Regions from separate parts of the Bacillus sp. NP247 genome, predicted to be linked through region 3. Evidence: riboswitches for the same ligand, from Rfam matches in the RefSeq annotation. Region 3 holds a riboswitch; each other region holds the start of a gene.
The links. A riboswitch is a leader RNA that binds a small molecule or an ion and turns the genes downstream of it on or off. The one in region 3 is predicted to bind S-adenosylmethionine.
Positions count from the first base shown of each region.

Region 1: linked by a shared signal. The riboswitch ahead of KPL75_RS27265 (ECF-type riboflavin transporter substrate-binding protein) and the one ahead of KPL75_RS02955 (hypothetical protein) in region 3 are both predicted to bind S-adenosylmethionine.
Region 2: linked by a shared signal. The riboswitch ahead of KPL75_RS15105 (ABC transporter permease) and the one ahead of KPL75_RS02955 (hypothetical protein) in region 3 are both predicted to bind S-adenosylmethionine.

Region 1 covers NZ_CP076653.1:5,269,485-5,272,768, forward strand. Annotated here, with positions in the region: gene KPL75_RS27260 (ABC transporter ATP-binding protein) at 1-821, opposite strand, end outside; gene KPL75_RS27265 (ECF-type riboflavin transporter substrate-binding protein) at 832-1,380, opposite strand; SAM riboswitch class I at 1,521-1,637, opposite strand; gene KPL75_RS27270 (aspartate/glutamate racemase family protein) at 1,788-2,471, shown strand; gene KPL75_RS27275 (macrolide family glycosyltransferase) at 2,521-3,284, opposite strand, start outside.
Region 2 covers NZ_CP076653.1:2,852,557-2,855,840, forward strand. Annotated here, with positions in the region: gene KPL75_RS15085 (multidrug effflux MFS transporter) at 1-285, shown strand, start outside; gene KPL75_RS15090 (hypothetical protein) at 318-764, opposite strand; gene KPL75_RS15095 (hypothetical protein) at 1,039-1,542, shown strand; gene KPL75_RS15100 (DUF3951 domain-containing protein) at 1,559-1,774, opposite strand; SAM riboswitch class I at 1,949-2,054, shown strand; gene KPL75_RS15105 (ABC transporter permease) at 2,192-3,109, shown strand; gene KPL75_RS15110 (ABC transporter permease) at 3,126-3,284, shown strand, end outside.
Region 3 covers NZ_CP076653.1:552,092-555,375, forward strand. Annotated here, with positions in the region: gene KPL75_RS02945 (NAD(P)H-dependent oxidoreductase) at 1-503, opposite strand, end outside; gene KPL75_RS02950 (SWIM zinc finger family protein) at 533-916, opposite strand; gene KPL75_RS02955 (hypothetical protein) at 1,170-1,490, opposite strand; SAM riboswitch class I at 1,529-1,627, opposite strand; gene KPL75_RS02960 (hypothetical protein) at 1,749-1,940, shown strand; gene KPL75_RS02965 (YwiC-like family protein) at 1,971-2,693, opposite strand; gene KPL75_RS02970 (ECF transporter S component) at 2,878-3,284, opposite strand, start outside.

The DNA.
Region 1 (3,284 bases), 560 kb from region 3:
GCATTACGTAGATTTTCAATTGGAAATACCCCAACATTATTACTGTCAAAATTTAATTTCTTTAGAGCTTCTATATAAATAGGTTCTCTTAGTCCGATATTTGGTAATATATTAGATGCTAATATTTTATTCGGTGAACCCATCGCAACAATTTCTCCTTCATCGATTAAAATAATTTTGTCTAAATCAAGGTTTAAAATTTCTTCTATTCGATGTTCAATAATTACAATTGTTTTATTATATTTCTCATGAATATCTTTAATGAGTTCTATAGTATTCAAACTACTTGCTGGATCTAAGTTAGCTAACGGTTCATCAAACAATAATATATCTGCATTTGTCGTTAGCAGACCTGCAAGAGAGACTGTCTGTTTTTGACCTCCTGATAATTCATGAGGACTTTGTGTATGAAAGTCCTGCATATTTACTTTTTTTAAAGAATCATTAACAATTTTTTTCATTTCATTTTGATTTACACATTCGTTTTCTAATGAAAATGCTACATCTTCTTCGACTGTAAGACCAATAAATTGTGAATCTTGATCTTGTAATATTGTTCCTACATGTTTACTCTGTTCAAAAATACTTCCCTCTCTCGGATCCTTTCCAGCTATTAAAATATTACCAGTACTAATCCCTTCGTAAGAAAATGGGATTAGCCCATTAATACAATGAGCTAATGTTGACTTACCTGAACCACTTCTTCCAGCTATTAGTACCTTTTCCCCAGGATATATTTGAAATGTAATATCTTTTAAAGTAGGCTGCGTGGCATGCCTATATTGAAAGGTAAATTGTTCAAAAGAAATAATTGGTTGCATGTATTCATCCCTACTTTTCAATTTTTAAATGTGTATGTTTCTTATTTGATTTCGCTAGACCGATCGTGATTGGTAAGCCAAGAACTAAAAATACGATAACGTCTGCAATTGTTGCGCCTAGTACTTGTATAACGATTTTGTCAAACGGTTCTCCCATCACAATAACATCGAATGCCCCTGCAAATATAATAGCAATTACAATACCTAATAACCCCGCAATTGCAAAATAAGAAATATCACGGTTATTAAACGTTCCATTTTTCACACTAAAACCAGTTCTTTTTTGTATGAGACCCATTGAAAATCCGATAATCCCCGAACTAATAACCCATCCCCACCAAATACCCCAACCAGCAATCGTATCTGTAACTGTATGACCGATTAGTCCTATTAAAAGTCCTGCTACTGGCCCGAATAACGCACCAAAAACTGTTAAAATAGCCAATGCTGGTTTAATAAAGGTATTCGGTGCGATAGAAAATCCCCAAAGCCCTAATACCCCGTATAAAGCTGCTCCAATTCCGATTGCTACTACTAGTTTTGTCGTTAATTTGTTCATTACAATTCTCCTCTCCTATTATCCCGCTTTTAATACTCTATATTTATTTTGAAAATGAATTATGCATCGACACTTCCTTTCTATACAACAAAAAATGACCCCTTAAATTAAGAGGTCATTTTCTTTCACGTACAAGAATCCTCTTATCTTTCAAAAGACATATAAATGTCCTCTGCGGAATTAGCACCTTCCTATGCATTTACATAGGGGTTGCTGAGGCTTCATAGGGCCGTTCCCTCTACCTCTCTGGATAAGTATGTATTTGTAATTTGTATTATGGCACTAACAATAAATAATTTCAATACTTTTCTTACTATTTTTATTTTTCAATAAATAGTTCATTTAAATCATTGTATTCTTATCGGAATTGTGAAATAATAAATTCAAAATTGTTATGGGAGGAATGCATGATGAAAGTAATTGGCTTAATTGGCGGACTAAGTTGGGAATCAACATCGTTGTACTATAAACACATTAATACACTTACTCTCTCTAAATATGATCAAAATGCGAAGCTTGTTTTATATAGTATGGACTTTGGGGAGGTAACTACATTATTGCAAAACCATCAATATGAAGAAGTGAAAAATGAATTAGTCACGGTAGCAAAAAAGGTAGAAAACTCAGGAGCTGAATGTTTACTAATGTGTTCTAATACGGTACATCTATTTGCTGAGGAAGTAGAACAAGCAATATCAATCCCACTTCTTCATATCGGTGATGTAAGTGCTAAAGAAATGGTAGAACAGAATATAAAACGTATCGGACTATTAGGAACAAAACAAACGATGGAACAAGATTTCTATACATCACGACTAGCAAAATATAACATTGAGACAATTATCCCAAATGACGAAGAAAGAACTTTTATCCATCACGTCATATTAAACGAATTAAGTAGAGGCATTATTTCAGAAACTTCAAGAGAGAAACTAATACAAATTACCAATTCATTAATTCAAAACGGTGCGGAAGGTATATTACTAGGCTGTACTGAAATACCATTGCTTATTTCCCAAAATGACCTTACTGTTCCTGTTTTTGATACTGCTTATTTACATGCGAATACTGCTGTACAATTTGCTGGATAATAATATAAAAGCATACAGGTAGAGCCTCTATGCTTTTATATTGTCCGAACTATTTATTTAAAAGAGCATCAATAACTGCAATGGCTCTTTTGGAACCACCACACTCTAAAAAACTTTCATTCAGTTTTTGAATGCCATGTTTATACTTTTTATTTGAAAGAACGTCTGTTACCGCCTTTTTTAAAGTTTGCACATTAACATGCTCTTTCAATAATCTATGTGCTGCCTCAAGCTCAGTTAATCTTTGCGCTATCATAGGTTGATCTTTATCATGCGGTATTATCACAAATGGGACATTATAATGGATTGCATCGTGCACACTATTCATTCCACCATGTGTAATAAAAACATCTGCTTCACTTAATATTTCTGATTGAGGTACGTAAGGGGCTATAATAAAGTTGTCTGGCGCTTGCTTAATTTTTGAAATATCATTTCTATCACCGATCGCCATTACTACAATCCCTTCGAAATTTGAAAAAGCATCAATACAAGTATTAAAAAATGGTTCGAGCCCTTCAAGAAGTGTTCCCATTGAAATATAAATAACTTTCTTTTTTGAAAGCAATTCAAGTGGAAACTTTGCATTTGTTTTGCGCTTTATAATACTCGGTCCAATAAAAACATTGTTTTCTCCGAACGAATCGCTATTAGGTTGAAAATAACGACTTGTATACACGAGACTAATATCTCCCTTATTATGCATAAATTGAAGATTATTTTTGGGCTTTACTCCAAATTCATGTTCCATTTGATACAGTAACTTTTCAGAGAGTTCATCGGGTTGGAATTGTATTTCTGCATTTGGATGAA
Region 2 (3,284 bases), 2.3 Mb from region 3:
CTTGTTGTATCAAGTGTTGGGGTTGTATCAACAACCGGCTTCTCGTTAGCGATGAGAAATCAAAAACAAGCAGCAGGAACAGCATCAGCTTTACTAGGTTTATTACAGTTCATTTCAGGAGCACTTGTAGCACCGCTAGTAGGTATTGGTGGAAGTAATACAGCATTACCGATGGGTGTTGTTATAGCTCTTTGTGAAATTGGTGCCGTATTATGTTATCTATTTATGGCTAGAAGAAGTGAGAAGCAGTTTGAACTGCAACAAAATAAAAATTTAGAAGCTTAATACAAAAGAGCTGATTCAAACATTTCTTTGAATCAGCTCTTTTTTTCATTTTTTTGAAATAACTCATACATATTATTCATGATCGCATCATATAAGAAAGCAAGTTTATCCCATACCCAGCGGTTACTGTCGACCTCTTTCTCCCCGCAATCAATAATATCAGTATGATCTGTAATTCTATATGCCCTCTCAACGATAATAGGAGCAATCTTCGGTATGCGTGGAATTTCTTTTAAGACATCTGCAAAATTTCCAATGTAGACATGACCGATAATCTCGATTGTTAAAGATTTATCGGATATATTTAGCACAGTATGAAATTGATTTATATGTTGTTGCTTTAAATATTGGGCCAGCTTAAATGGAGCATGCTTCTTCTTTAATACGCGGCGAAGGCTCTCTGTATTTTCAATATGAAGTGACTTTTCGCGAATAAGGACGCGAATATCTTCGCCCATAAAGGGTATTGTATTGTACATTGATGATTCTCCTTACAAACTGAACTACGCTTACTTTATGCATATGTAAGTCTAGCATGGTTTGTTCTCTATGTGTGCTTACAGTTTTGTAAGGTGATGTAGTAAAGTGATGCAAAAGTTATTTGCATAAAGTGACGATACTGTGACAAAAATGTTGGTATGTATATTAAGATATCGTCTTAAGTGTAAAAAGTGGGGCGTTCTCGGTATAATAACAATTGGAGATAAAAGAAACTATAATTAGTAGTAGCTGTAGATAAAAGGAGAATTCGAGATGAAGAAGGTTTTGGGTATTGCTGTAATGGGAAGTATGATCCTTCTAGCAGGATGTAATGGAAATAAAGATACGAAAGAACCGAAAGAAAAGGTAGAGCAATCCACTGAGCAAACAGAAGAAATGAAAGAATACAGCGCAGTACATGAAAAATATGATACGAAAATAAATAAAGAAATTAATAAGGCGTTACAGTTATTTGAAGTGGCAAAAGAAAAGGGCGGTAAGGAAATAACGAATGCTACATATAAAGAAGATGTGCAAAAGGTAACGACGAGCATGTTAGAAGATATTGATAATATACGTAAAGAAATTCGTGTTCCAAAGTCGAAAGAGCAAGAACATGAGGTATATGTTGGTTTCTTGAATGAATCGGAACAAGCGATGAAAAAATTACAGAAGTTAGCTAAAGAAGAAGATTCATCATTAATTCGTGATATAGAAATTAATTTTGCAACAGCATCGACATACTATAAACGTTTTCAAACAGAAGCGAAAAAATAACCTTGCGTGTGCAAGGTTATTTTTTCTTCTTACCATCGCCATCTTCATCTTCGCATACTAATACTTTCTGCTCTTCGTGAAATTCGGAAATAATTTGTCCGGTAATATTATCGAAGGGTGTGTAAAAAGAAGTAATGCTTTTCTTTTTAATGAAAAGTTTATAAAATCCAATGATAACAAGTATAACAATTGTTAATGGTAATCCTATAGTAGCAAGAAGTGATGGATCCATCGTATAACTCCTTTAATATCATTTCTTTTTATTATAAACAAAAAACTGCGATTTAGATAAATGACTGCATTAAAAAACTGATTTTTCTAAATATATCCAATTTGATTGACTTTTCATTTTTTCAGAATTATAATTCGAAATATACAATTTGAACCAAATAATAATATAGCAATTTACTTATCCAGAGAGGTAGAGGGACTGGCCCTATGACACCTCAGCAGCGGGTTCTGCAAGATGAACACCGTGCTAATTCCAGCAAGCAAGTCTTGAAAGATAAGTGATGGGCCTTTGTTTATTAAGCCTTGATCTTATTTTTTTAAGATCAAGGCTTTTTGTATTCTAAAAAGAGAAAAGGGAGTAAGGGAAAAAGTACGTCAATAAAACAAAGTAAATTCACGTGTTTAGGGGGTTATTGAAGTGTATGTGATTAAAAAACTATCGGTTATGGTATTTACACTATGGGTTATTACGACAGTAACATTTTTGATTATGCATATTATTCCAGGGGATCCATTTTCATCAGATGCGAAGATTTTTCCTGAAGAAGTGATACAAAACATGAGAGCAAAGTATCACCTTGATGAACCGTTATGGAATCAATATGTTGCTTATTTAGATGGCGTAGTACATTTTGATTTTGGTGAATCCGTGCAATCGACAGGGCAAGGTGTATCAGAAATTATAACAACTGGCTTTGGACCATCGGCGATTATTGGCCTACAAGCACTTGTTATTTCATTGTTAGTCGGAATTGCAGCAGGTACATTTGCCGCGCTATATCATGGGAAAGTAATTGATTATAGTGTGAGCTTGCTTGCGATTCTCGGTATTTCTATTCCAAGTTTTATTTTAGCACCACTATTTATACAAGTATTCGCTATTCAATTTGAACTTTTACCAGTAGCGTCTTGGGGAACATTCGAACATACGGTATTACCATCCTTCGCATTGGCTTTAGGTCCAATTGCAGTTATTACAAGATTTGTTCGCTCTAATATGATTGAAGTGTTGCAGAGTGATTATATTAAGCTAGCGAGAGCGAAAGGTATACCAATTAAGAAAATCATTATAAGACATGCTCTTCGAAATGCGATTGTTCCGGTACTTACGTTTGTTGGCCCATTAATGGCTGGACTTTTAACAGGGACTTTTGTTATTGAAAAAATCTTTTCAATTCCTGGTTTAGGAAAATATTTTGTAGATAGTATTTTTAATCGAGATTATCCAGTGATTATGGGAACAACCATTTTCTATAGTGCGCTATTAATTGTATGTATTTTTATTACAGATATCATTCATCGTATTGTTGATCCGCGCATTCGTTCTATTACGTAAGGAGGGTGATGTTTAAATGGGGGCTTATGAAATTAATGACCAGTTATTAACGAATGAAGAGAAAAAAGAATTAACGATAAATAAAGATCAGCAAACGATTAGCCGAAAAAAGGAAGTGTTTCGCAAGTTTGTATCAAATCCTATAGCAGTTTTAGGGGCAGTGACGTTATTACTA
Region 3 (3,284 bases):
GATTGAAAAGCAGAACGTTTTATATTGCGAATACCACAAAAACGCAAAACCCCTCTTTTCATCATAATCCAATCCGCTGATCGATATAATAGTGCTACGTACCATAACGGTGAGTCTAACGTATTAATAACCCACGCCTTCTTACCTTTAAATAAGCCTTTCGGTAATGCCCCCTCATATTTATAAGCAAATCCAGCTACAAAAATACGATCGATAAATCCTTTTAAAATAGCAGGCATGCCCCACCACCATATTGGATATATGAAAAGAAGAATATCCGCCTTCTGCACTAATTCTCTATATCGCTTCGTCTCTTCTTCATTTAGTAAATCACGTCTTTTCTTCTCTTCATTAAATACAAGCACTGGATCAAATTGTTCTTTATATAAATCAAGTAGCGTAACAGAATGATTTGTTTCCTCAAGTCCTTTTTGCACATGCTCTAAAATTGCCCCATTAAAGCTTGAAGAATTAGGATGAGCGTATATAATTAATACGTTCACTATAAAGCAACTCCCCTCTACAGTTAAATCTACCCTTTCTTTAACATCTTCTCTACGATTTGGACATTTTTCGAACTTTGTAACAAACGATTTAATACTGTTAGTAACTCTTCTTTTTCTAAACCGTTCAGTTTCTCTTTAACCGTACTCTCACCAGCACCTTGAATATCATAAACAACTGCCGCCATATGTTTACAATAATTTTCGTACGGACACTCGCAACTACTTCCTGCAAAATCTTCAAGATCAATAACTACTTCATAATTTCCTGCATTACCAGTCACAAAAGCAAATACTTTATTATCATGTACTTCAACATCTTCTACATGTCCCTCTTCATAATATTCATAACCTCTATCAACAATGTAGTTCGGGATATACCTATGTAGTTCTTTTAATAAATATGCGTACATAACAACACCTCTTCCTTTAATTCCCTTTTGACTTCCAAAATCCTGCATGTTATTCTAATAACTGTCAAGTAGCGAGTCTACGTGACAAACGACTGACACCTATTCGGCGAAGGTGTCTCTTTTCATTTGCAGCCGATATGAAGTGCCTCTTTCAGGCACATTCAATCTTTGACACTACACACTCAACACCCATTCCCTTGTATCAGGCTGCTTTAGCAGTCTTTTACACTACATACTTCAAAAAAAAGAGAGCCTAGCTCCCTTTTCCCGCTTTATAAAATACCCCTTTTTCAGCATAGCGATATTCATCATCAGCTAAAGTAATTTTCCCATCCAGTTTGAGTTCATCTAATAGTCTTGATAAATAAAATTGATGTAACATTTTTTTAGTGAATTTTCCTTCATGATGCGAAACGATATGTTCTTGAATATCTAACAATGATATTGGCTTATCTTGCTCTATCATATATTCATAAACTGTACTACGCAGTTTTACGTATTTTTCGAGTGTCACAGTACTTCGCAACCCCTTTCTTCTTATTATATGCTTTCGTAATCGGTTTTTTTGCAACAAAAAAACCTCTCCGATAAGAAGAAGTTACGTATATCTTCGTCTTATCTCCCAGAACAAAAATGTTCTGCTGGAATTAGCACCTGCATCGCGGTTGCTGGGTTTCATCGGGCCAGTCCCTCCACCTCTCTGGATAAGAAAATATTCACTTTAAATTTAACTATACGTAATTTCATTATAATTGTCAAATAAATATAATAAATTATATTTTCTTCTTAACTGTTCATACTACAAATAGATGTACAGAAGGAGGTTACTACGTTGCAAAAGAACGCTCGTGGATACGTACAAGATTCATTTCAATCATTACAAGAAGCGAAACATTGTTTAGAAGATGCATTACAAACTGTTGAAGAAGATTTTAATCGCGCACGTATTGAACAATCCCTTTACGCTGTAGAACAAGCATTACAAAGATGTGATTATACCGTTCATATTTTAGAACAAGAATGAAAACTTCCCATCAAAAGATGGGAAGTTTTTTCAAATGGCATACTTCATCATTATTACCGTTATTATTAAAAAATATACAGAATTAACAATTTCTAAAATCCCTACTTTTAATATAGAAATCTTTTTGCCATACAACATAATGGCCCGAATTACACTTGGTACAAATATGAGTGAACACCATGGATTTATAGCAAATACAATCACCGTTAATACAATATGATATCCCCAAGATATAAAACGATACTTCGGATTATTTTTTTCACGAATCATCGTTTTCACATAAAACGTACTTCCTAAAAAATATAGAAATGAAATAAGCGCAATGAATAATGCTGTTTTATCTATGAATTTCATGGAGAAATAATAACTGATTAAACCACCTATACAAAACACTATAATCGCACAAATGTCATTTAGTAATGCTCGTTCATTTTTTTGACGAGCGTAATACATATTTACAATAAATAATGGAATCATGACTACTGCGAATAAAAGAATTCGCCATTCATATAATAAAGAAATCATCCCAAATACGAATGCAATGATAAAATAAATAATTGCAGCGTGTAGAAATTCTTTTTTTCGTCTTTGCCTTATGTACATGAGAAATGGATAAGTAGCTAGATAGATAAAGAACCAGGCTAAAAACAATGGGATATGATAAAAAGTAGGTTTACCAAGTAATACACTTAATAGAAATGGTATAACAAGCATCGCCCATGCTCCATGCTGCTTCGGAATAACTAACTTCATTAACTATACACCTCCCTTTTGAAAATAATTCTCACCTACTATTATACAAATAATTTCATATAATAACGGATATATATTAGATCTATTTTTTGACAATAAAAAATGCTCCTTACAATATGTAAGAAGCATGAAAGAGGCAAACGAATATGTAAGTCGCGACCCTACCTTATATGAGTATGCTTTTCTATGTCACGTTATGCTCATCTAATATACCGTATTTCTTTTTAAATCTTGTGAGGATCGTAATCCATGACGTACTAAATAACAGAAGGAAAATAACATTCGATATCGCATGACTAAGATCGAAAGAAAAACTTGCGACATAGTAGGCAATAACTGTTTCCCACGTTGCTTCCTGTATAAAACCAAGGAGACCCCAGAAATTCATAATCCAGCCAAATAAAAATCCAACGACGAATCCGTACAACAGTCTTCCCCACAGTTTTTTCATTAAAAATGTATTACGTAATAGTCCAGCTATAAATCCGATCATGCCCCAAGAGAACATTTGCCACGGCGTCCACGGACCTTGTCCTAAAAAAATATTAGATACAATGGCCGCCGTTGCCCCAATCATAAAGCCAGTTTCAC